DNA from 2 places in the Micromonospora sp. NPDC005707 genome. Region 2 is predicted to be linked to the other one. Evidence: riboswitches for the same ligand, from Rfam matches in the RefSeq annotation. Region 2 holds a riboswitch; the other holds the start of a gene.
What was found. Region 2 has a riboswitch for thiamine pyrophosphate ahead of ABZ452_RS05340 (ECF transporter S component). Riboswitches for the same ligand answer to the same signal wherever they lie in the genome.
Positions count from the first base shown of each region.

Region 1: linked by a shared signal. The riboswitch ahead of thiE (thiamine phosphate synthase) and the one ahead of ABZ452_RS05340 (ECF transporter S component) in region 2 are both predicted to bind thiamine pyrophosphate.

Region 1 covers NZ_JBEXYR010000002.1:352,526-362,428, forward strand. The annotation lists gene ABZ452_RS04145 (hypothetical protein) at 1-1,829, shown strand, start outside; gene thiC (phosphomethylpyrimidine synthase ThiC) at 1,875-3,467, opposite strand; gene thiD (bifunctional hydroxymethylpyrimidine kinase/phosphomethylpyrimidine kinase) at 3,485-4,273, opposite strand; gene ABZ452_RS04160 (thiamine phosphate synthase) at 4,270-4,890, opposite strand; gene ABZ452_RS04165 (thiazole synthase) at 5,016-5,795, opposite strand; gene thiS (sulfur carrier protein ThiS) at 5,792-5,992, opposite strand; gene thiO (glycine oxidase ThiO) at 5,983-7,071, opposite strand; gene thiE (thiamine phosphate synthase) at 7,065-7,691, opposite strand; TPP riboswitch at 7,686-7,795, opposite strand; gene ABZ452_RS04185 (DUF559 domain-containing protein) at 7,918-8,820, shown strand; gene ABZ452_RS04190 (aldo/keto reductase) at 9,250-9,903, opposite strand, start outside.
Region 2 covers NZ_JBEXYR010000003.1:29,379-39,281, reverse strand. The annotation lists gene ABZ452_RS05395 (metal ABC transporter ATP-binding protein) at 1-283, shown strand, start outside; gene ABZ452_RS05390 (metal ABC transporter permease) at 283-1,155, shown strand; gene ABZ452_RS05385 (metalloregulator ArsR/SmtB family transcription factor) at 1,199-1,501, shown strand; gene ABZ452_RS05380 (Fur family transcriptional regulator) at 1,498-1,890, shown strand; gene ABZ452_RS05375 (hypothetical protein) at 1,939-2,544, shown strand; gene ABZ452_RS05370 (hypothetical protein) at 2,554-2,721, shown strand; gene ABZ452_RS05365 (acyl-CoA dehydrogenase family protein) at 2,761-4,737, opposite strand; gene ABZ452_RS05360 (DUF6328 family protein) at 4,915-5,418, opposite strand; gene ABZ452_RS05355 (SIS domain-containing protein) at 5,508-6,257, opposite strand; gene ABZ452_RS05350 (AAC(3) family N-acetyltransferase) at 6,254-7,066, opposite strand; gene ABZ452_RS05345 (alpha/beta hydrolase) at 7,063-7,887, opposite strand; TPP riboswitch at 7,965-8,071, shown strand; gene ABZ452_RS05340 (ECF transporter S component) at 8,146-8,724, shown strand; gene ABZ452_RS05335 (ABC transporter ATP-binding protein) at 8,839-9,903, shown strand, end outside.

The DNA of each region.
Region 1 (9,903 bases), on a different contig from region 2:
CGAAGCCGGCGGCAGCGGATGCCGAGGCTACGAGGGTCACCGGCCGGGCGGAAGCGCAGTCGGCCACGCCGCGTCCCGCGCTGGACCGGGCGGAAGCGGCGGCCCCGGCGGCGGCGGAACGCGCGGTGGCCGAAGCCTCCCCCGCCGAACCTGCGACGGAGGCCGCTGCGACGCGGCCGACGCGATCGAGGCGGAGCCGCGCCGCCGCCTCGACGCCCACGTCCCGGCCTGCGGACGACGCATCCCCGAAGCCCCGCCCGACGGAGGACACGCGCTCGAAGATGCGCCCGGCGGCGGAGGAGCCCTCGCAGGCCCGGACGCTCGACGGTGCGCTCCCGACGACCCGACCGGTGGACGACGCTCCGTCGGCGGGTCGCCCGGCGGACGACACCGCCGCGGAGGCAGCGGCCGAGACGGGTGGATCCACCCCGGCCGCGCCGGCTCCGGCCGGCCGCGCCAAGCGCACCCGCAAGTCCCGGGCCACCCGGACCAGCCCGGACCAGCCGACCGGCACCACACCGGACAGCACCGCCGAGCCGGCCGCGACCAGAGCGGCCACCACGGCGCAGGCCGCCGCCACCACGCCGGACGGAACCTCCGTGCGAGCCGGAACCGCGCGGGACAACACCTCCGGGCCGGCCGGGAGCACACCGGACGGCGCCTCCGCGCCTGCCGCCGGGAGCACGCCGGACGGTGCCTCCGCGCCGGCCGGGAGCACGCCGGACGGTGCCTCCGCGCCGGCCGGGAGCATCCCGGCCGCCGCCCAGGAGGCCACTCCGCACCTCTCGCCGACCGGCGCCGAGCCGGCTGGCGAGACGCGGGCCACGGAAGCACCGGCGCCGGCCGAGGCCGGCCCGGGCGGCGGCACGCCGACCGCCGGCGAGCGGCGGAGCTTCTTCTTCGATCCGGAGCCGGCGCCGGCTCACCTGCCCGAGCCTCCGGCGTCGCCCCGGCCGCGGATCCCGATCTTCGAGGACGCGGCGCCGGGGAACGTCCGGCCGGCCTGGCCGGTCGCCCCCGCCGCGAACTGGCCGGTCACCCCGCGCGGTGGCACCGAGCCGGACGCGCCGGACGGCCCGACCGCCGGCCGGGACGCCGGCACCGAGGGCACCACGACGGGCGGCGCCACCCGGCCCGAGCCGGCACCGCGCCCCCGGCACCGCGCCCTGCCCGACCTGGGCCGGAGCACCGGCTGGGACGCACTCGCCAACGCCCGCCCCGCCGACCCGCCCGCTCCACCGCCCACCGGCCGGACCCCGGACCACACCGCCCCCACCGGCCCGGCCCGGGAGGTCACCGACACCGCCGGCCGGTCCCAGAAGAACAGCGACACCATCGGCCGGACCCCGGAAAACACCGGCCCGCTCCCGGAGGCCGCCGCCCACATCGGCACGGCCGCGGAGACCACCGGCACAGCCTCGGAGACCACCGGCACAGCACCGGAGACCACCGGCACGGCACCGAAAGCCCCCGGTACGGCCCCCGAGAGCACCGGCGCGGCCGACCGCACACCGGAGGTCACCCGTTCGATACTCGCGGCCTGGGACGGTCCGGCCACGGGGGCCGCCGGCAGCGCGACCGGCGGTCGGCACGCCGACGTGTCCGGGGCGGACGGGAGCACCGAGGCCGCCGGCGGGAAGTCCAAGGCCCGGCGCAGCCTGTTCCGGCGTAACCGGGGCAAGGGCAGCGAGGCGGCCGAGGTCGACCGCGAGTCTGAGCCGCTCGCCGCGCAGGACGAGGAGTACGTCGACTGGGTCGCCGGCCTCGCCTCCGACGACAACGCGGACGACGCCCGGTCGCTGCGTACCGGCCGGCACCACCGCGACTGAGCCCCGCGGGGCCGGGCCGACCAGCGGCCCGGCCCGCGGAGGCGCTCAGGCGAGTGGCAGGTAGACCCGCGAGCCGCCGGCCACGAACTCCTCGGACTTGTCCTTCATGCCGCGCGCCGCGTACTCCTTCAGCTCCTGGGTGATCTTCATCGAGCAGAACTTCGGCCCGCACATCGAGCAGAAGTGCGCGGTCTTCGCTGGCTCCGCCGGCAGCGTCGCGTCGTGGTACGACCGGGCCGTCTCCGGGTCCAGCGCGAGGTTGAACTGGTCCTCCCAGCGGAACTCGAACCGGGCCTTGGAGAGCGCGTCGTCCCAGGCCTGGGCCCCCGGGTGCCCCTTGGCCAGGTCGGCCGCGTGCGCCGCGATCTTGTACGCGATCACACCCGCCTTCACGTCGTCCCGGTCGGGCAGACCGAGGTGCTCCTTCGGCGTGACGTAGCAGAGCATCGCGGTGCCGAACATGCCGATCATGGCGGCGCCGATGGCCGAGGTGATGTGGTCGTACGCGGGCGCGATGTCCGTGGTCAGCGGGCCGAGCGTGTAGAACGGCGCCTCGTGGCACCACTCCTGCTGGAGGTCCACGTTCTCCTTGATCTTGTGCATGGGCACGTGGCCAGGACCCTCGATCATCACCTGTACGTCGTGCGCCCAGGCGACCTTCGTCAGCTCGCCGAGGGTACGCAGCTCGGCGAACTGCGCCTCGTCGTTGGCGTCCGCGATCGAGCCGGGCCGCAGCCCGTCGCCGAGCGAGAACGTCACGTCGTAGCGCGCGAGCAGCGCGCACAGCTCCTCGAAGTGGGTGTAGAGGAAGTTCTCCTCGTGGTGCGCCAGGCACCAGGCGGCCATGATCGAGCCGCCGCGGGAGACGATGCCGGTCACCCGGTCCACGGCGAGGGGCACGTACGGCAGCAGCACCCCGGCGTGCACCGTCATGTAGTCGACGCCCTGCTCGGCCTGCTCGACCACCGTCTCGCGGAACACCTCCCAGCTCAGCTTCACCGGGTCGCCGCCGACCTTCTCCAGCGCCTGGTAGATGGGGACGGTGCCGATCGGCACCGGCGAGTTCCGCACGATCGCCTCGCGGGTCTCGTGGATCCGCTTCCCGGTGGACAGGTCCATGACGGTGTCCGCGCCCCACCGGGTGGCCCAGGTCAGCTTCTCCACCTCCTCGGCGACCGAGGAGGTCACGGCCGAGGTGCCGATGTTGGCGTTGACCTTGACCAGGAACGCCTTGCCGATGATGGCCGGCTCGCACTCCGGGTGGTTGACGTTGAGCGGCAGCACGGCCCGCCCGGCCGCGATCTCGTCCCGGACGAATTCCGGCGCGACCCCCTCCCGGATCGCCACGAACTCCATCTCCGGCGTGACGGTCCCGGCCCGGGCGTACGCGAGCTGCGTGGGCCGGCGACCGTCCACGCCGGCCAGCGGGGTGCCGGCGCCGCGCACCGGGGCGACGTCCCCGCGCGCCGCGATCCACGGCCCGCGCAGCGGCGGCAGCCCCACCTCCGGCTCCGAGCCGGGACCGGACGTGTCGTAGAGCCGGACCGGCGGGTTGTCCCCGGTCAACTCCACCTCGGCGAACGGCACCCGGATGTCCGGGCGGGATCCCTCGACCCAGACCTTGCGACGTGCGTGCATGACAGCCTCCCTGTCGCTCAAGCGGACCAGCCGAAGTGGTCCAGCGGGCCGCGTCCCGCCCCCAGCTCCCAGTGCCGCGCGCCGGTCAGCGCGCGGGTCACGTACTCCTTGGCGGCGGCCACCGCGACCGGCACCGGGTCGCCCGCCGCCAGCCGGACGGCGATCGCCGCCGAGAACGAGCAGCCGGTGCCGTGGTTGTGCCGGGTCGGCACCCGGGGCGCGCGCAGCAGCGTGGTCGAGCCGCCGCCGGCCAGCACGTCCACCGACTCGCCGGCCGCGTCCACGTCGCCGCCGGTCACCACCACGTACGCCGGGCCGGCGGCCGCCAGCGCCTCGGCCGCCGCGACCATCTCCTCGACAGTGGTCACCGGGCGTCCGGTGAGGGCCGCGGCCTCCGCGCAGTTCGGCGTCGCCACCTCGGCGTACGGGAGCAGCCGCTCGACCGCCGGCGCCACGCCGAGCCGGTGCCCGCTGGTGGCGACCAGCACCGGGTCGACGACCAGGCGGGGCAGCCGGCCGGCCTTCGCCGCCTCGGCCACCGCTTCGGCGACCGCGGGCGTGCCGAGCATGCCGGTCTTCACGGCCCGTACGTCGAAGTCGCCGAGCACGCTGTCGAGCTGGTCGCGCACGGTCTGCGGGGGCAGGGGCAGCACGGCGTCCACGCCCCGCGTGTTCTGCGCGGTGACCGCGGTGATCACGCTGGTGCCGTAGGCGCCGAGGGCGGCGAAGACCTTGAGGTCGGCCTGGATGCCGGCGCCTCCGCCCGAATCGGATCCGGCGATCGTGAGGAGTGTTTTCGGAGTCATGGCTTTTTCCTGGTTGCGGGTGAGGGCTGGTGGGCCGCCGTCAGCATGGCGGCGACCTCGGTGGGGTCCTCGGCGCGCATCAGGGCGCCGAGCACGGCCACCCCGGCCACTCCCGCCGCGACGCAGGCCGCCACCTGTTCCGGGGTCTCGATGCCGGCGAGCGCGAGCACCGGCACGGGGCTGGCCGCGACCAGCTCGCGCAGCCCGTCGGGGTGCAGGGGTGGGCCGTAGCCGGGTTTGGTCCTCGTCGGGAAGACCGGCGACAGGGTCGCGTAGTCCTCCGTGGTGAGCCGGGCCAGCTCCGTGGCGTCGTGGCAGGAACGGCCGACCAGCCCGACGGCCGGCGGCGGGTACGGGCCGGCGGCCGGCAGGTGGACGGCGTCCCCGCCGAGCGGGTCGGGCCCGGCCACGACCAGGGTGCCGCCGGCCTCGGCGAGGATCGCGCGCAGCTCGGTGGCCAGGGCGGCGCGCTCGGCCCGGGACAGGTCCTTCTCCCGCAGCACCACCCAGCGCACTCCCCCGGCCACGGCCGCCTCCACGACCTCGACCAGAGGTCGCCGCGCCACCCGCCGGTCGGTCAGCAGAACCACGCCCGACGGCACGGCCTTGCCGGAGATCGTGCAAGGTTCCGGCCCCTCCACGGGCCATTCGGCGCCAAGAGCTGCGGAGCAGACCGCGATCCCGGTGCTGGGTGGCGCTTCGGCCGGTGTTCTCGTGCTGAGATCGACCGGGGAGCCCGCCGTCACAGCTCGGGCCTTCCCTCGTCCGGAGTGGAGGCGAGGGCGTGGAAGCGGCGGGCGATCCGGCCGGCCCCGTACGCCAGCCGCCCGGCCTCGACCGCGTGCCGCATGGCGGTGGCCATCGCCACCGGGTCGGCGGCCCGGGTGACCGCGCTGGCCAGTAGCACGGCGTCGCAGCCCAGCTCCATGGCGAGCGCGGCGTCGGACGCGGTGCCGATCCCCGCGTCGAGGATCACCGGCACGTCCACGCCCTGCCGGATCAGCCGGATGTGGTGCGGGTTGGTCACCCCCAGCCCGGAGCCGATCGGCGCGCCGGCCGGCATCACGGCCGCACAGCCCACGTCGGCCAGCCGCCGGGCCAGGATCGGGTCGTCCGACGTGTACGGCAGCACGGTGAACCCGTCGGCCACCAGTTCCTCGGCGGCGCGCAGCAGCTCCACCCCGTCGGGCAGCAGCGTGCGCTCGTCGCCGATCACCTCCAGCTTCACCCAGTCGGTGTCGAACGCCTCCCGGGCCAGCTGGGCCACCTTCACCGCCTCGGACGCGGTGTAGCAGCCCGCCGTGTTCGGCAGCAGCCGTACCCCGCACCGGTCCAGCAGGTCGAGCAGGCCGCCGGCGGCGGCCGGTGCGGTGTCCACCCGGCGCAGCGCCAGGGTGACCAGTTCGGTGCCGGAGGCGCGGATGGCCTGCTCCAGCACGTGCAGATTGGCCGCGCCGCCGGTGCCGAGGATGAGCCGGGAGCCGAAGCCCACCCCGCCGATCTCGAAGGTCATCCGGCTCACCCGCCCTGGGCGGCGCTGAGCACCTCGACCCGGTCGCCGGCGCGCAGCACGGTCGCCGACCAGCCGCCGCGCGGCACCACCTCGCCGTTCACCGCGACCGCGAGGCCGCGCTCCTGGGCGGTGACCGCGCGGACCACGTCGGCGACGGTCGAGCCGCCGGGCAGGTCCCGTCCCGCGCCGTTGACGATCAGTTCCACCTGGGCTCCTTCCCGAACCGGTCCGGGGTGAAGGGGGCGAGCAGCGGATCCGGCTCGCCGGTGACGATCAGCTCGGTGACCAGGTCGGCGGTGACCGGGGTGAGGACGATGCCGTGCCGGTGGTGCCCGGTGGCGACGAGCACGCCGGGCCGGCCGGGCAGCCGCCCGATGATCGGCGCGTTGTCCGGGGTGCCGGGGCGCAGCCCCGCGGTCGCCTCGACCAGGTCGTACTCGGCCAGCTCCGGCACCAGGTCCACGGCGGCGCGGAGCAGCCGGAGCACCGCCCCGGCGGTCACCTCGGTGTCGGCGCGCTCCTCGACGGTCGCCCCGACCACCACCTCGCCGCTGTCCCGGGGCACCAGGTAGATCGACTCGCCGTCGGCGTACCCCCGGATCACGTGCCGGAAGTCCGGCGCGCCGCGACCGGGTGCGCGGAGCCGGAGCACCTGGCCCTTGACCGGCCGGACCGGCAGCCCGGTCAGCGCGGCGGCGCCGCAGCCGGCCGCCACCACGGTGACCTTGGCGTCCACCTCGGACAGCGCGCCGACCCGGGCCGGGTTCAGCACCGCGCCGGCCCGCCCGGCCGCCGCCCGCAGCGCGGAGACCAGCCGGCGCGGGTCGACCTGGTGGTCGCCGGGGGCGACCGCGCCGCCGCGCACCCGCGGGGCCAGCGCCGGCTCGCGGTCGCGCAGCTCCGAGGGGCGCAGCGGCGTGATCGGCAGTCCCAACCCCCGCTGGTACGACCAGAGCCGCCGCGCCTCGGCCAGGTCGTCGGCGGTGAGCCCGACCACCAGGGTGCCGTCGGCCCGGTACCCGACGTCGGCGCCGGCCGCCTCGGCCAGGTCGGCGGCGAAGCGGGGCCAACGGGCGGCGGACTCGGCGAGCAGGCCGGTCAGCTCGTGCTCGCCGAAGTAGGCCTCGGCGACCGGGGAGAGCATCCCGGCGGCGACGTGCGAGGCCCCGGAGCCGGGAGCGGGATCGTGGACGGTCACGCGCAGCCCCCGCGACGCGCACCGCCACGCGATCGCCAGCCCGACCGGTCCCGCCCCCACGATGGCGACGTCCGGTCGGGTCAGCACGTCAGCGCCGCGATCAGCTCGGCGGTCGTGCGGCCGGGATCGGGGCTGGCGGACAGCGCACCCACCACCGCCACCCCGTACGCCCCGGCGGCCCGCAGCGCCGGCACCGACGCGGCGGTCACCCCGCCGATCGCGATCACCGGCACGTCAACGGCACCGGCCACCGCGCGCAGCCCGGCGGGGCCGATCGGATCGGGCAGGCCCGACTTGGTGGTGGTGGCGTGGCAGGGCCCCACGCCCAGGTAGCTCGCCCCGGCGGCGACCGCCGCGGCGGCGGCGACCGGCTCCCGCGCGGTCGCACCGAGCACGGCGTCGGCGCCGAGCACCCGGCGGGCGGCCGCCACCGGCAGGTCCTCCGCGCCGACGTGGCCCCCGGCCGCGCCGACCGCCAGCGCCACATGCAGCCGGTCGTTGACCAGGCACGCCGCCCCGTACGGCCGGCACAGCTCGACCACCCGCCGGGCCAGCTCGTACGCCTCCCGGTCGCTGGCGTCGTCTTCGACCCGGACCTGGACGACCAGCTCGGCGCGGGCCACCGGCAGGGCGGCACGCAGCACGGCGAGCGGGTCCCGCCCCGGGCGGGTGTCGGTGATCAGATGCAGTCGTCCCAGGGACGGCACGGCAACTCTCCTCCCTGCGCCGGCATTACCCGGATCAGGTTCGACGGTCGGGGGCTTCCAGCCCCCCTCTCAGCCCGGTGGCACCGGGCTCCCGTGGGTCACTTGCGGGCCTACCGTACGACGTGCGCGCGCATCCGCCAAGGGGCACGTGGGGAATTTCCCACCGACCGTCCCGAGTGGAGGACGGGGACAGCACGTGATCTCCCGGTCACGTCATGCTGTCGGGATGCCCTCGTCCGCCCACGTTCCCCGCCGGCTGTCCGTCCTGCCGTTCCGAGGCGGCAACGCCGTCGCCGAGGGCCTCCTGACCTGGGCGATGCTGCAGGGTTCAGCCTGGTGCCGCCTCCTGCCCGACGTGTACGTGCACCGCGACGGCCACCGCCCGGACGACCATCGCATGTGGTGCGACGCCGTGGCGTTGCGACTGCCGCCGGGCGCGGCGATCGCGGGGCGCAGCGCGGCCTTCCTCTGGGGCGCCGACCTGCTCGCCCGGGACGCACCGGTCACGGTGCTGCTGCCCCGGGCCGCCCGGATGCGGCCGCATCCCCGCGTCCGCCAGGTCCGTTCCGTGCTGCCGGACACCGACCGCACCCGCTTCGCCGGGCTGCCTGTCACCACCCCCCTGCGCACCGCCTTCGACCTCGGCCGGCAGGGCCCGCGCGTCGACGCGCTGGTCGCCGTCGAGGCGTTGCTGCAGCGCCGGGTGGTGAAGCTGCCCGCCCTGCGGGCCTACGCGGCGGCGCATCCCGGCTGGCCCGGCGCGGCGCTGCTGCGGGAGGTGCTCGCGCTGGCGGAGCCGCTGAGTGAGTCGCCGATGGAGACCCGCCTCCGGCTGCTCCTTCTCGACGCCGGCCTCGGCCCCCTCACCGCCCAGCACGACGTGCGCGACGCCACCGGCCGCTTCATCGCCCGGGTCGATCTGGCCTGGCCGGCTCTCCGGGTCGCCGTCGAGTACGACGGCGACCACCACCGGGAACGGGCCCACTTCCGCCAGGACGTGGCGCGACTGAACGCCCTCCGCGCGGCCGGCTGGCTGGTCCTCCGCTTCACCGCCGACGACGTCCTCCGCCACCCTGCCGCCACCATCACCCTGGTCCGCCAGGCGCTCCACGAACGCAGCACCCGCTGACCGCCAGCCGTCAGTGGAACCCCATGTAGGTCAAACCCGCCCGGTGACCTCCATAGCGTTCCACCGACGCCCGCGTGGCGTGTGTGGTGCGCGGCACGACGCCCTGGCGTCATCCCCGAGAGGCCCGCACGCCGCGCCTCGGCGCGTCCCGCCATACCGCCGCCAGCGCCAGTCCCGCCGCCCGCCCATCGTCGGTGGAACGCTATGTAGGTCAAACCCGCCCGGTGACCTCCATAGCGTTCCACTCACGCCCGGTCACGCGCTGGCGCGCGCCACTCCCGCCGGCACCAGCAGCGCCTGCAGGCGCCGTCGACCGCGGCGCGGCGCAGGGCGTGGGGCGCGCCGGGGCGGGCGCCGCGGCGCGGCGGGGCGCGGACAGCATGCTGCCCCGGCGGCCGGGCAGGCGGGCCGGGGCAGCGAGCGGGTCGGTCAGAGGATCGCGTCGAGGGTGTCGAGGTCCTCGTCGGTGGGCTGCCAGGTGCCCGCCTCGGCGTTGGCGCGTACCTGCTCGGGCGTGGTGGCGCCGGCGATCACCGAGGTCACCGCCGGCCGGGCGGCGAGCCCGCCGATGGCCACCTGGAGCATGCTGATCCCGCGCTCGGCCGCGTACGCCTCGATGGCCTCGATGGTGTCCCAGTCGGCGGCGGCGAGGCGCTCGGCGTACCGGCCGCCGCCGGAGAGCCGGCTGCCGGCGGGCGGGGTCTCGTCCCGCTTGTACTTGCCGGTGAGCAGGCCGTTGGCCAGCGGGAAGAACGGCAGCATGCCGAGGCCGAACCGCTCGCACGCCGGGATCACCTCGGCCTCGACGGACCGTTCCAGCAGCGAGTAGTGGTTCTGCGCGGAGATGAAGCGCGTGCGGCCCTGGGAGGAGGCGGTCCAGTCGGCGTCGGCGATCTGCCAGCCGGCGAAGTTCGAGTTGCCGAGGTAGCGCACCTTGCCGGCGGTGACCAGGTCGTCCAACGCGGCGAGGGTCTCGTCGATCGGGGTGCCCGGGTCGGGCTCGTGCATCTGGTAGAGGTCGATGTGGTCGGTGTCGAGGCGGAGCAGCGAGGCCTCGACCGCCCGGGCGATGTAGCGGCGGGC
Region 2 (9,903 bases):
ACTGCTCGTGCTCGACGAGCCGACCGCCGGGGTGGACGCGGCCAGCCAGGAGGCGTTCGCCGGCGCGCTGCGCGGCTTCCGCGAGGGCGGCGGCACCGTGCTGCTGGTCGCCCACGAGCTGGGGCCGCTGCGCCCGCTGATCGGCCGGGCCGTCGTCGTCCACCAGGGCGCCATCTGCCACGACGGCGCGGTGCCGGAGCCGGCCGGGCACCACGCCGAGCCGGGCCACGACCACGTGCACCCGCACTGCGACGAGGAGCCCGCCGGGCTGTGGAGGATGTGATGGACCTCTTCCAGTACGACTTCATGCTGCGCGCCCTGGTCGGCGCGCTGGTCATCGGGCTGGCCGCCCCGGCGCTCGGCATCTACCTGGTGCAGCGCCGGCTGGCGCTGATCGGCGACGGCATCGGCCACGTGGCGCTCACCGGCGTCGGCGCCGGGCTGCTGCTCAACCGCTCCCCCGTGCTGGTCGCGGTCGTCGCGGCCACGCTCGGCGCGATCGTGATCGAGCTGGTCCGCTCGCGCGGGCGCACCTCCGGGGACCTGGCCCTGGCCCTGCTGTTCTACGGCGGCATCGCCGGCGGCGTGATGCTGGTCGGGCTCTCCGACGCCGGCAGCGGCAAGCTCAACGCGTACCTCTTCGGGTCGCTGACCACGACGTCGCCGGCCGACCTGATCACCATCCTGGTGCTCGGCGTGGCGATCCTGGTGACCATGCTGGCGCTGCGCCCGGCGCTCTTCGCGGTCTGCCACGACGAGGAGTACGCGCGGGTGTCCGGCCTGCCGGTGCGGGCGTTGAACCTGCTCCTCGCGGTCGGCACCGCCGTGACCGTCACCATCGCCATGCGGGCGGTCGGGGTGCTGCTGATCAGCGCGCTGATGGTGGTGCCGGTGGCCACCGCGCAGCAGGTGACCCGGGGCTTCCGGGCCACCATGGCGGCGGCCATGGCGCTGGGGCTGTTCGCGGCCGGTGCCGGCGTCTGGGTGGCCGCCACCGCGAACACGGCGCCCGGCGCCTCGGTGGTGCTGCTGGCGATCGGCTCGTTCCTCGTGGTGGCGCTGCTGGCGGCCGGCCGGCGGGCGCTGCGCCGGCGGACCCGCCCGGCCGCCGCGCCGGTGGTCGAACCGCCGGAGCACGAGGTGGTCCTGCGGTGAGGCCGTCCGGGCCGCCGCTGCTGGCATTGGTTACCGTTACGGGGTGACGGTCACGAACGGGTACGACGCCTTCGAGGGCGCGGGTGACCTGCTGCGCGCGCTGTCGGCGCCGATCCGGCTGGCGATCGTGAGCGAACTGGCCGCGGGCGAGCGCTGCGTGCACGAGCTGGTGGAGAAGCTCGGCGCCCCGCAGCCCCTGGTCTCCCAGCACCTGCGGGTGCTGCGCGGCGCCGGCGTGGTGCGCGGCTCGCGGCGCGGCCGGGAGATCGCGTACGCGCTGGTGGACGAGCACGTCGCGCACATCGTGGCGGACGCCGTGAGCCACGCCGGGGAGGGGCCGTCGTGACCGAGGGGGCGCTGCGCAACACCCGGCAGCGGACCGCGGTGAGCGCCCTGCTGGCCGAGGTCGACGGCTTCCACAGCGCCCAGGACCTGCACGCCATGCTGCGCCAGCGCGGCGAGCGGGTGGGGCTGACCACCGTCTACCGGACGCTGCAGGGGCTGGCCGACGCGGGCGAGATCGACGTGATGCGCCCGCCCGGCGGCGAGCACCTCTACCGGCGGTGCAGCGAGGGCCATCACCACCACCTGGTCTGCCGGGCCTGCGGCCGGACCGTGGAGGTGGCCGGCCCCGCGGTGGAGAGCTGGGCCGAGCGGGTCGCCGCCGAACACGGGTACGTGCAGGTCAGCCACACCCTGGAGATCTTCGGCACCTGCCCGGCCTGCGCCGGCTGACAAAACCGACCCGTGCCCGGGCGGCCGGGCCGTGGCACGCTGTCCCGCGTGAAGATCTACGCCGACCGTTTTCCGACCGCCCTCCGTCAGCTCCTCACCGATCTGCTCGTGGTCGTCTGGGTGTACGCGGCGATCCGCTTCGCGCTCTGGCTGCACGACCTGGTCGAGAAGCTCGCCGTACCGGGACAGAAGCTGGAGGGGGCCGGCGGCGGGCTCGCCGACAACCTGGCCGACGCCGGCGGCAAGGTCGGCCGGGTGCCGCTCGTCGGCGACGAGCTGACCGGCCCGTTCACCAAGGCCGCCGAGGCCGCCCGCGCCGTCGCCGAGGCCGGCCGCGACCAGCAGGAACTGGTCGGTCAGCTGGCCCTGGCGCTGACCGTCGCCGTGCTGGTCTTCCCGCTCGGGCTGGTGCTGTTCGGCTGGCTGCCGCTGCGGGTGCGCTGGATGCGCCGGGCCGGCGCGGCGAAGGCGCTGGCCGCCGCCCCGGCCGGGCGGGACCTGCTGGCGCTCCGCGCGCTGGCCGGGCAGCCCCTCGCCAAGTTGAACCGGATCGCGCCGGACGTGGCCGAGGCGTGGCGCCGCGGCGACGACGGGACGGTGGACGCTCTCGCCGCGCTGGAGCTGCGCGGACTCGGGCTGCGCACCGGCCGGTAAGGTGTGCCGGTGCTGTACTTCCTGATCGTCGTCGCGGTCCTGCTGCTGATCTACGCGGGCGTCCTGGTGAGCTTCGTCCGCAAGGGCCGCCGGATCCCGCCGGCCGCGTACCTGGTGCTGGCCGGCCTGAACGGCCTCATCCTGGCCGGCGTGATCGCCTGGGCGGTCGCCCGCTGACGGCGGGCCCCCGCCGCGACCGGCGGGGGCCTCCGACCGTCACGCCGTGGGCGGGATGCGGCGGCGGACGTCCTGCGCCGTGGACGGGCCGGGCTCCCAGCGGGCCACCCAGGGCTGATCGGCGGGCGGGGTGACCACGCCCTCCTCGACCGAGGCGTAGCGGCCCGCGAGGATGCGCTTCGCGGCGGCCACGTCCACCGCGTCGGTGTTGGACCACAGCCCGGTGAACAGCTCGTCGACGCGCAGCCGGGCCTGCCGGCAGAACAGGTCGGCCAGCTCGACGTTCTCCGGGTGCTCGGCGCGCTCGGCGACGGCCCGGACGCAGACCGCCGACATGGCGAACAGCTCCGCGCCGATGTCCACCACCCGGCCGAGGAACGCCTGCTTGCGCTCCATCTTCCCCTGCCAGCGGGACATCGCGTAGAAGGTGGACCGGGCCAGCTTGCGGGAGGTGCGCTCGACGTGCCGCAGGTGCCCGGCGAGCGGGCCGAACTCGTGGTAGGCGCCGGGCGCCTGGCCCTTGCCGACGGCCAGGGTGGGCAGCCACTTGGCGTAGAAGACGCCGGCCCGCGCGCCGGCCTTCGCCTTGCGGCCCAGCCCGGCGTCCGGGTCGATGATGTCGCCGGCCACCGAGAGGTGCGCGTCGACCGCCTCGCGGGCGATCAGCAGGTGCATGATCTCGGTGGAGCCCTCGAAGATCCGGTTGATCCGCAGGTCGCGCAGGAGCTGCTCGACCGCGGCCGGGCGCTCGCCCCGAGCCGCCAGGGAGTCGGCCGTCTCGTAGCCGCGCCCGCCCCGGATCTGGATGAGCTCGTCGGCGATCTTCCAGGCCATCTCGCTGGCGTAGAGCTTCACCAGGGCGGCCTCGATGCGGATGTCGTTGCGGTCGTCGTCGGCGAGCAGGCAGCAGAGGTCCAGCATGGACTCCATGCCGTACGTGGTGGCGGCGATGAAGGCCAGCTTCTTGGCGACCGCCTCGTGCTCGCCGACCGGCCGGCCCCACTGGACCCGGTCGGCGGCCCATTCACGGGCCACGTTCAACGCCCACTTGCCGGCGCCCACGCACATGGCCGGCAGCGAGAGCCGGCCGGTGTTCAACGTGGTCAGCGCGATCTTCAGGCCCTTGCCCTCGCCGCCGATCACGTTCTCCTTCGGCACGAAGACGTCGTGGAACCGGGTGACGCTGTTCTCCAGGCCGCGCAGCCCGATGAAGGCGTTGCGCCGTTCGACGGTGATGCCCTCGCTGTCGCCCTCCACCACGAAGGCGGTGATGCCGCCGCGCCGCCCTTCCGCCGCCGGCACGCGGGCCATCACCACGAGCAGGGTGGCGACCGTGCCGTTGGTGGCCCACAGCTTCACCCCGTTGAGCCGGTAGCCGGTGCCGTCCTCGGTCGGCTCGGCCGTGGTGGCCAGGCGGGCCGGGTCGGAGCCGACATCCGGCTCGGTGAGCAGGAAGGCGGAGACCTCGCCGGCGGCCAGCCGGGGCAGGAAGTGCTCCTTCTGCTCGGGGGTGCCGAACATCTTCAGCGGCTGCGGCACACCGATGGACTGGTGCGCGGAGAGCAGCGCGCCGATCGACGGGTTCACCGAGCCGGCCCGCATCAACGCCCGGCAGTAGTGCAGGTTGCTCAGCCCGAGGCCGCCGTGCTTCCGGTCGATCTTCATGCCGAACGCGCCGAGCCGGGCCAGCCCCTGGAACACCTCGTCGGGGATGCGCGCGTCCCGCTCGATGGCCGCACCGTCCACGTCGGAGTCCAGGTACGCCCCGAACGCGGTGAGGAACTCCTCGGCCCGCGCCGCCTCCGCCGGGTCGAGGCGCGGCCACGGGTTGATCAGGTCGAGCTGGAAGCGGCCGAGGAACAGTTCCTTGCCGAAGCTGGGCCGGTCCCAGGCCGACTCGCGGGCCGCCTCGGCGACCTGCCGCGCCTCCTTTTCGGAGACCTGGCCGGCCTCGGCGGGCAGCGGCCCGGCCCCGTCCGCGCCGGCCGGTGGCTGCGGGTCGTCGATCGGCGCCACCCGCCCGGTCGGGCCGCCGTGTCCGGCGGGGTCGGGTCGGCTGTTCTGTGTCGTGGTCACGGCTGCCTCCTGGAGACCTCGGTCCGGCTGCGTCGACGTGCGACGGAAACGACGCTACCCCCGGGTGTTACCCAGGGGTAGCCTCGCGCGCACGTCCGATTTGGCAGGTCCGCGCGGTCAGTCGCCGGCCAGCGACCGCGGATCGTCGTCCTCGTCGTCGATGTCCTCGTCGCCCCAGCCACGCCGGGCGAACGGCAGGATCACCCAGAACATCAGGAACCAGAGCCCGGTGAGCGCGCTGAGCAGGAACGCGATCGGGCGGTCCAGCACGAAGTCGGTGATCAGCAGGACCGCGCTGACCATCGAGATCAGCATGAAGGCGAGGCCGCCGGTGGCCATCCGGTGCGCGAAGCGGACCAGCTCCGGCTTGCGGCCCTGGCGGAACAGCGCCCGGTGGAAGGCGACCGGCGAAATGATCATCGCGGTGGCCGCGGCGGCGGACAGCAGGGCGACGATGTAGACGTCCCGCTGGAATTCCGAGGTCCGGGTGAAACCGTTGCTGAACGGCAGGGTCAGCAGGAAGGCGAAGAGGATCTGCACCCCGGTCTGCGCGACCCGCAACTCCTGGAGGAGGTCGGCGAAGTTGCGCTGCCAGCGCTGCTTCTCGGTTTCCTTGGACACCCGCTACCTCCAGGGAAGACGCTACTGCCGGTGAGGGCTCCCCACCGGCAGTACCGCCTGTGCCCCGTCGCGCCGGGCGTGAAACCGGTTCAGGACCCGCGGCGGATCCGGCCCGCGTACCGGGCCTCCAGCTCCGCGTTGTGCTCGTCGCCGCCGGTGATGTTGGCGGACAGGTAGACCGGGGGCCGCTCCCCCGCCGCGAGCAGCCGGGCGACCACCTCCGCGACGATCTGCTGGGCCAGCAGCGCGGCGGTGATCGAGGACACCGCGCCCACCGCGCCGCCGCCGGGCAGCGGCAGGGTGGCGTCGCCGTACGGGGCGCCGTTGTCCAGCACCACGTCCGCGAAGTCGGCGAGCTTGCGCCCGGACGGGTGGCGCGAGGTCATCCGGGCCGAGTGCTGCGCCGAGGTGATCGCCACCAGCCCGTGCCCGCGCTCCTTGACGACGGCGGCGAACTCGACCATGGCGCCGTTCACCCCGGAGTTGGAGGCGAGCACGAACACGTCCTGCGGCCGGACCGGGGCCAGCTCGTAGAGGCGGTGCGCCACGGCCGGCTCACGCTCCAGCTTCGGGCCGAGCACGTCGGCCGGCTCGCCGCCGTGCAGCACCAGGTCGCGCAGGGCGATCCGGTTGGTGGGGACCAGGCCGCCGGCCCGGCCGGCGATCTCCATGGCGAGGGCCTCCGAGTGGCCCGTGCCGAACGCGTGCACCACCCCGTCGGCGCGCAGCGACTCGGCGATCAGGTCGGCCGCCCGGGCCACGTTCTCCCGCTGGTCGGCGGCGACCCGGGCGATCGTCTCGGTCACGATCGCCAGGTACGCCTCGGCGCTCACCGTCATGCTTCCTCCGTCCCTCGGGGTCGGGCCAGCCACTCGACCGCGAAGTCGACCGCCACCCGCTGCCTCATCAACCGGCCCGTCCCGTCGCCGACCGGCCCGAGCCGCACCGCACCGGTGGCCTCCAGGTCGGCGCCGAGCCGGGCGAAACACTCCTCGTCCAGGTCCACGTCGTCCCACCACACCCACTCCCGGCCGCCGTCGCCGGTCAGCACGGCCGCGCCGCAGCGCTGCCGGGGCGGCGCCGGTTGCCGGTACTCCGCCAGGTGCAGGGACGTGTTGCTGCCGTGGTCCACGCCGAGCAGCAGCACGTCGGCGTCGAGATCGTAGAGGCGGGCCAGCGGGGAGCCCTCGCCCAGCATGTCGGCCCGCGCATGGCCGTCGACGATCGGCGCCGCGGCCGGCCCGAGCGCGGCGAACGAGACGAACGGATGGTCGCTGCGCCGCGCCCCCGGCCAGGTGCGGACCAGCTCGGCCAGCGCGCCCATGAACCGGCTCGGTGTCACCGCCGGGTCGAAGCCGGGCATCTCGTCGCGGATCACCGGCCACCAGTCCGCCGGCACCGGCGGGTTGCTCCACCCCGCCGGGTCGCTGTTCTCCGGCGTGTGGGTGGGCACCACCACCGTGCCGGCCGGGCCGAGCACGTCGCGCAGGGCGAGCAGCACGGCCTCCGGGCCGCCGCAGAGGAAGCCCAACGGGCGCAGGGAGGCGTGCACGAGAACGGTCCCGCCGGGGCGTACCCCCAGGTCGCGGAGCTGGGCGGCGAGCGACGCGCGGGTGTGCGGCCGGGCCGACGCGGGGCTCGCGGTCATCGGCCGGCGCGGGCCAGGATCGCCGCGGCCAGCGGGCCGGGCGCCTCGTCCGGGATCCAGTGGGTGACGTCGGGCAGCACCACCAAGCGGTAGTCGCCGGTGACGTGGGCCGCGCACGCGTCGGCGGCGGTCCGCCCGATCGCCACGTCCCGGTCGCTCCAGACGAACGTGGTCGGCACGCCCACCGGCCCGACGGCCGTCATGTCCGCCCCGGTCATGGCCCGATACCAGTTCAACGCCGCGGTCAGCGCGCCCGGCTCGCGCATCGGGTCGGCGTAGCGGGCCACCCGGTCGGCGTCACCCACCCCGGACAGCATCCGGCGCAGGGTCGCCGCGCGGAACGCCAGCAGCACCTTCTCCGCCTTGCCCGGCTTGCGGAACAGGGCGATGTAGGAGGAGCGGGCCTTCTGCCGCGGGTCGGTGGCGAGCGCATGCCCCATGGCGGCCGGGTGCGGCACCGACACCGCGGTCAGCGTGCGCACCCGCTCCGGGTGCGCCGCCGCCAGGCCCCACGCCACGATCGCGCCCCAGTCGTGGCCGACCAGGTGGGCGGCGGTCACCCCGAGCGCGTCCAGCACGGCGGCCGCGTCGGCCACCAGCTCCGGAATCCGGTACGCCCCGACGTCCGCCGGCCGGGCGCCGGGCGAGTAGCCGCGCTGGTCGAGCGCGTAGGTGCGCAGCCCGGCCGCGTGCAGCGCGGGGGTCACCTCGTCCCACTCACCGGAGTGCTGCGGGAAGCCGTGCAGCAGCAGGACGGGCTCACCGCCCTCGGGGCCGCCGGTGCGTACCTCGAACGTCAGCCCTCGCGCCTCGACCCGCATGGCCGCCACCCTAACGGGCGATCGCCCTGCTGGGCCCGACGGCGGGGTCGGTGCTAGCGTCTGCGACGAGACAACTTCACATCCGACAGGGGAGCGCACAGCGCTGAGAGTGCGGGCCGGTGCCCGCAGACCCTCGAACCTGATCTGGGTAATGCCAGCGCAGGGAGTTCGGTCGACCTCCAGCCGCGCCGCCGTCCGGTGACCACCGGGCGCGGCGTGCGTCTTCTCCTGGTTCGCCTCACAGAACTGGGAGCAACCATGGACAGCACCAACCGGTGGCGCACCATCGACATCGTCGTGGCCTCCGTGCTCGCGGTGGCGTTCGGCATCATCTTCTGGGCCTGGGGCCTGCTCTGGAACGGGCCGGCCGACGCCGTTCCGCTGCCCGGTCGCGCCGTCCTGTACGGCGTCTGGCTGGTGCCGGCCGTGCTGGGCGCCCTCGTCGTCCGGAAGCCGGGCGCGGCGCTCTTCACCCTCACCCTGGCCGCGCTGGTCTCTGTGGCGCTGGGCACGAGCTGGGGCTGGACGATCGTCGTGCAGGGCCCGCTGGAGGCGGCCGCCGCCGAGCTGGCTTTCGCGCTCTTCGCGTACCGCAGCTACCGGCTGCCCGTGGCGCTGCTCGCCGCGACGCTGGCCGGCCTCGCGGCGGCGATCTACGACGTCTTCGTCTGGTACCCGGGCACCGCGTGGGGCAGCTTCCGCCTGCCCTACATCCTGCTGACCGCCGCCAGCTCGCTGGTGGTGGCCGGACTGGGCAGCGTCGCCCTCACCCGGGCCCTGGCCAACACGGGTGTCCTCGACCGCTTCCCCGCCGGCCGCGAACGCGCCGCCGTCTGACCGCCCCCGCCGACCGTGTTGATCAAGGAGTTTGCGTCGGCCGAGGCGGTTTTCCAGACGCGAACTCCTTGATCAACCAAGCTGGGGCCGGGAGGGCCGGAGGGAGGTGGCGCGGTGGGAGCCGTGAGCCTGCGGGGGTTCGGGTGGCGGCACGCCGGGCGGAAGGGCTGGGCCGTGCGCGGGGTGGACCTGCGCGTCGAGGTTGGCGAGCGGGTGTTGCTGCTCGGGGCTTCCGGGGCCGGTAAGAGCACGCTGCTGGCGGCGCTGGCCGGGTTGCTGCCGGAGGACTCCGGCGAGCAGGAGGGCACCGTCGAGATCGACGGGCTCGACCCGCGCAAGGCCCGGGAACGCGTCGGCGTCGTCTTCCAGGACCCGGAGAGCCAACTGGTGATGGCCCGCTGCGGCGACGACGTGGCGTTCGGGTTGGAGAACCGGGGAGTGCCCGCCGACGAGATCTGGCCCCGGGTGGACGAGGCGCTGCGCCGGGTCGGCTTCCCCTACCACCGGGACCGGCCCACGGCCGCGCTGTCCGGCGGCGAACAGCAGCGGCTCGCCCTGGCCGGGGCACTCGCCCTGCGGCCGGGACTGCTGTTGCTCGACGAGCCCACCGCCAATCTCGACCCGGCCGGCGCCACCCTCGTCCGGCAGGCCGTCGCGGACGCCGTCGACGCCGACACCACACTGATCCTGGTCGAGCACCGGGTCGCCGAGGCGCTGCCGCTGGTCGACCGGGTGGTCGTGCTGGAGCCCGGCGGCGGCGTGCGGGCCGACGGGCGCCCCGACGCGGTCTTCGCCGCGCACGGCGACGCGCTGGCCGACGCCGGGGTCTGGGTGCCCGGCCACACCGTGCCGCCCCGGCACGCCAGCACGCCGCCCGGCGAGGTGTTGCTCACCGCCGACCGGCTCGGCCTGCCTCCCCGGCTGGCCCCCACCGACCTTCGGGTACGCGCCGGCGAAGCGCTCGCCGTCCTCGGCCCCAACGGCGCCGGCAAGTCCACCCTGGCCCTGCTGCTCGGCGGGCTGCTCCGCCCCGGCACCGGTACGGTCACGGCCACCCCGGCCCTGGCCGGCCGGGACGCGGGAACTCCCCCGCACCGCTGGCGGGCGCCCGCCCTGGCCCGGCGGATCGGCTCGGTCTTCCAGGACCCGGAGCACCAGTTCGTCACCGGCACCGTCCGG